DNA from 2 places in the Paenibacillus glycanilyticus genome. Region 1 is predicted to be linked to the other one. Evidence: a T-box and tRNA genes for the amino acid it is inferred to sense, from the RefSeq annotation. Region 1 holds a T-box; the other holds one or more tRNA genes.
The links. A T-box is a leader RNA that pairs with one kind of tRNA and senses whether it is charged. The one in region 1 lies ahead of ACR9FF_RS21665 (valine--tRNA ligase), so its partner is inferred to be a tRNA-Val.

Region 1 (2,402 bases):
TACCATGCCGGAATACGGTGGCCCCACCACAGTTGGCGGGAAATACACCAGTCGCGGACATTTTCAATCCAGTTCAAATAAATTTTCTCGAAGCGATCCGGTACAAAGTTAACGCCATTGCCGGATTTTTGCGCTTCGATCGCGCGTTCAGCCAGCGGCTTCATCGCAACGAACCATTGCGTCGACAAATACGGCTCAACAACCGCGCCGCTGCGCTCGCTGTGGCCAACCTGATGCACATGGTCCTCGATGCGGATGCAAACGCCTTGCTCCTGCAGATCCTTCACCAGCTTCTTGCGGCATTCCGCACGGTCGAGACCTTGATAAGGACCCGCATGCTCGTTCATCGTGCCTGTCTCATCCATGACGATGATTTGCGGCAGGTCATGGCGCAGGCCAACCTCGAAGTCGTTCGGGTCATGCGCAGGCGTAATTTTTACAGCGCCGGATCCAAAATCCTTCTCCACGTAATCATCGGCAATAATCGGAATCTCGCGGCCAACTACCGGCAGTACGAGCATCTGGCCAATCAGATGCTTGTAACGCTCGTCTTCCGGATGGACCGCTACGGCCGTATCGCCAAGCATCGTCTCCGGACGCGTTGTTGCAACGGTAATATAACCGCTGCCGTTCTTGAGCGGATATTGGAGATGGTACAGATGGCCGTTCAGCTCTTTGTACTCTACTTCAATATCGGACAAAGCCGTACGCGCTGCCGGGTCCCAGTTAATAATCTTTTTGCCGCGGTAGATAAGGCCCTTCTCATGCAAACGGACGAATACTTCGCGTACCGCTTTGGACAAACCCTCGTCCAATGTAAAACGTTCGCGGGAATAATCCAGAGACAGTCCCATTTTGCCCCATTGCTCGCGAATGGTGTTCGCGTATAGCTCTTTCCAGTCCCACACCTGCTCCAGGAACTTCTCGCGGCCAAGGTCGTAACGGCTCAGCCCCTGTTCGCGCAGCTTCTGTTCTACCTTGGTTTGGGTAGCAATGCCCGCATGGTCGGTGCCAGGCAGCCACAGCGTGTCAAAGCCCTGCATCCGTTTGGTGCGGATAATGATATCTTGAAGGGTGAAATCGAGCGCATGCCCGATATGAAGCATCCCCGTAACGTTTGGCGGCGGGATTACGATCGTAAAAGGCTTTGCTTCCGGGCGCTGGCCCGCCTTGAAAAATTGACCCTGCTGCCAGAAGTCGTACCACTTCTGCTCGGCTGCCTTCGGATCGTAAGTCGTCGGCATTGTTGTCTTGTCTGACATCTTTACATCCTCCTAAAATGAATTGCCAAACTAGGTTGTTTATCAACCGTTTGTGGTGATTCATGCTTCGAAAGCATAAACCAAATGAATTGCCAATCTAGGTTGTTTATCAACCGTGGTGATTCATGCTTCGCAAGCATAAACCAAAATTTTACTTCGCAAGCATTGCCATTCCTGTCATTGCATGGATAGAAATACAAAAAAACCTTCCGCCCTTATAGCAAAGGACGAAAGGTTATCTTCCGTGGTACCACCTTTGTTCCGCACCTCAGACAAAGCAAGCGCGGCACTCAAACAGATAACGGCTGCGGCCGGCTTGAAATAACGGATGAACCCGCTTCATTCAAGCAACTCCGGGGCGACAAGCGAAGCAGTAAATTCCTACGGTACCTTTCAGCGTTACAGTCCCGCTCTCTGAAGGCTTGGCTGCTTACTCTTCCCCTTCAACGTCAATATATGTTGAAAAAAATCAGATATAGCATATTTTATCCAAGATGCCCCCGAAAGTCAACTTGCGTCTACGCCTAATTAGTGGCCCATCATCATTGGCATTTCTGCTTTTTCCGTGCTTGCGCCTTCCGCGCGCTTCGGCTTCGAGAGCAGGAACCCGATCAGCGTGCCAACGACGCCGATAATCGTCAGAATTAGGAACGTATCCCCGTAAGAGGAAGCCGCCACATGGGAAGCAATCACTGGCGTGATATCGGCAGGATTCGTAATTCCCCCAGCCGCCATTTCGGAAGCCATGTAATGCTCGGTGCGTCTTGCCAGAATCGTTGCAAGTCCAGCTACCGCAAAGGATGTCATAACCTGCTGGGCTGCGTTCGTAAGGGAAGTTACGCGGCTGACCAGCTCGGGAGGAGCCGATTGGATAATATGCGTATTCAGCGGCATCATCGAAAGACCCATACCCGCTCCAAGCAGAATAAGCGGCAAGATATACGAGCCTACCGTTGCGTCGGACGAGATGTTCGACAAGAGGAACGCGCCAATCGTTACGATTGCCAGACCGCTCATGACTAGCGGACGGGCGCCGATCTTGTCAAACAGCTTGCCGCCAATCGGCATAAAGACCGCTGCGGCCAAAGCCTGCGGAAGCAGGATCAAGCCGGTATCGAGCGCAGAGTAGCCTTTGGCCGT
Region 2 (2,402 bases), 690 kb from region 1:
ACGGCTATCAACATTCATATATACGACAGACAAAAACACCAATACAAATCTTGCTAACTTTGCTAAATCGGATGCATGGATAGAGCAAATGGATGAAATCTTAGAGGAGATTGATAATGGATGTGAAGGACTTATCAACTTCATCAAGTATGTTAAGTGAAGATGGGCAGACTTTATTGAGGCACCATCACTGATCAATAGTGATGATGAGGATACGTCAAATTGGATTGTTAAAATAGATAGCAATATTGATAGAATCAACCATACAAATCTTAAATTTTCTGAGAAATATATACAGCTTCCTTTAAATTAGATATAATGAACCAGTCTAATAGGTGAATTATACTAAAACATGAGGAGATTTGAACTATGAAAGTTGCATTGCGGCACACATCCGGAGTAACGAAACGAGTTAAGGTAGGGTTTAGCTGGACTATGTTTTTCTTTGGGTGGCTAGTACCTCTTATACGTGGTGATATAAAGGGTTGGTTTAAAATTTGGCTACTAGGCATTGTTACCTTATCACTATATTATTGGATTGCCATTTTTACATACAATAACAATTACATAAAGCAACTTTTAACTGAAGGCTATACGGCAGCCGACGAATCGAGTCTAATCAAACTTCAACAAAAAGGCATCATTGCTTAATAGAAGCATTCATATTTATTTTCGTTGTCGGCACTCTTGCTACGCTGTTCTTTGCTAATCGGAAAAAACTCAAGTACAGAGAGGCATAAAAGAGGAAGCATAGGATGCAGATCCTTAACCGGGAGAATGTCATATGGCTCGATATCACAGGTGGTTTGGATGAAGCATTAAACAATATTAAGCACTGGATAAAGTACGTAAATCATTGAAGTAATATCATAGAGGGTCTATCCATATGGGTAGGCTCTTTTCAATTTCTAAACTCAGACTTCAGAAGGATTTCCGTAGCCACTAAACTTATGCGCTCCAATTTATAAAACGGAATATATGAAAAGAGCCAAATTCACGCTCGTGCTGTGGTTATTCCATACAAGAATGGCTATGGTAAAATTGATGAAATTATTACTGAACTCAGGCTGGGTGGTGAAAATGTTGGACCGCTACGCTTATATTACTCCAAATATGCAGCGTAGACCGCTGAAAGCATTTGGTGAGAAGTTTTTTAGTGCTGCCGAAAATAAGAATGCGATAGATACGGCAATGTGATCCGGACCAATTTATAAAGTAATATTGAGCAGGGATAGGTAGATAAAAAAGAAAATGCCGCAGAGCCCATTATTATCAAGGCTTTGCGGCACATTTCTCGTATGATCTGTAGTGGGCTCGAACCACTGACCCCTACCCTGTCAAGATAGTGCTCTCCCAGCTGAGCTAACAGATCGTGTAAGTGATGAATATTAATATATCAGCATCCAAAATGAATGTCAACACAATTATTGCCTTTTCTTAAACCCGAAAAACTGCTACGATATTTATCACATTAAAGGTCAAGCTGACAACAAGGAGAGACCGAAATGAAGACAAGTAGACAAAACGCGGAACACTACATATGGGGGGACCAATGTGACGGCTGGCATCTGCTGAAGCGGCAGGATTTGAGCATCATCCATGAGAAAATGCCGTCGCATACGGCTGAAACGCGCCATTACCACGAGAAGTCCCAGCAGTTCTTCTTTGTTCTCGAAGGGAAGGCGACCATTGAGATTGGCGGAGAGACCTTTGAGCTGGAAGCGCATGAAGGGATTCACGTAGCTCCGCATACTCCGCACCAGATGTTTAACCAATCGGATCGCGACATTCAGTTTCTTGTCATATCGGAGCCTACAACCAGGGGAGACAGATATCCTTCCTAATCAGTAAATAAACCGCCATTCGTACCTGATCGTAAGATCGTACGGATGGCGGTTTTTATGCATCAGGAGATCGAGCTGTATAATCTTGTTCCCCTTGGCTGCGTGCCGTGCTCGTCAGGCTCAAGCGTTATGCCAATAGAGTCAAAAGCAAGCGTATCGCCGGATATGGGCATCGCGAGTACTCCGATACCTTTGTCATCAACCCTGAAAGTTCCGGCGCTATCCTTTTGCCCGGCATGGTTGAGCCATACCTGGTAGACGGAGCTGTCTCTGGAAGCCGGAGCCCCAAATACATAGACGACAAATTGCTTGTTGCTTCCGTTATCCACGATACAGGCGACGGCATAGGACGAAGCGACGTCATCCGATACCGGCTTTAAGGATATCAGCTGATTGATCTGGGAAGCGGATACGGACAACGCCTGTTCGATAGGGATAACGGATGGGCCGCTTCGGCTGCGATACAGCTCCACATTCCAAGCCGTGCCCGCAACCAATACGGCGAGTACCGCTGCGGCGGCAGCACCCCAGGTCAGCTTGCGGAAGGAACGTTTTGCA

Region 2: it encodes a tRNA-Val, which carries the amino acid that the T-box ahead of ACR9FF_RS21665 (valine--tRNA ligase) is inferred to sense. The anticodon was not compared.

Annotation. Positions count from the first base shown of each region.
Region 1 covers NZ_CP195155.1:4,794,131-4,796,532, forward strand. Annotated here, with positions in the region: gene ACR9FF_RS21665 (valine--tRNA ligase) at 1-1,262, opposite strand, end outside; T-box leader at 1,483-1,718, opposite strand; gene ACR9FF_RS21670 (MDR family MFS transporter) at 1,791-2,402, opposite strand, start outside.
Region 2 covers NZ_CP195155.1:4,107,205-4,109,606, reverse strand. Annotated here, with positions in the region: gene ACR9FF_RS18800 (hypothetical protein) at 370-651, shown strand; tRNA gene ACR9FF_RS18795 (tRNA-Val) at 1,300-1,372, opposite strand; gene ACR9FF_RS18790 (cupin domain-containing protein) at 1,506-1,844, shown strand; gene ACR9FF_RS18785 (anti-sigma factor) at 1,907-2,402, opposite strand, start outside.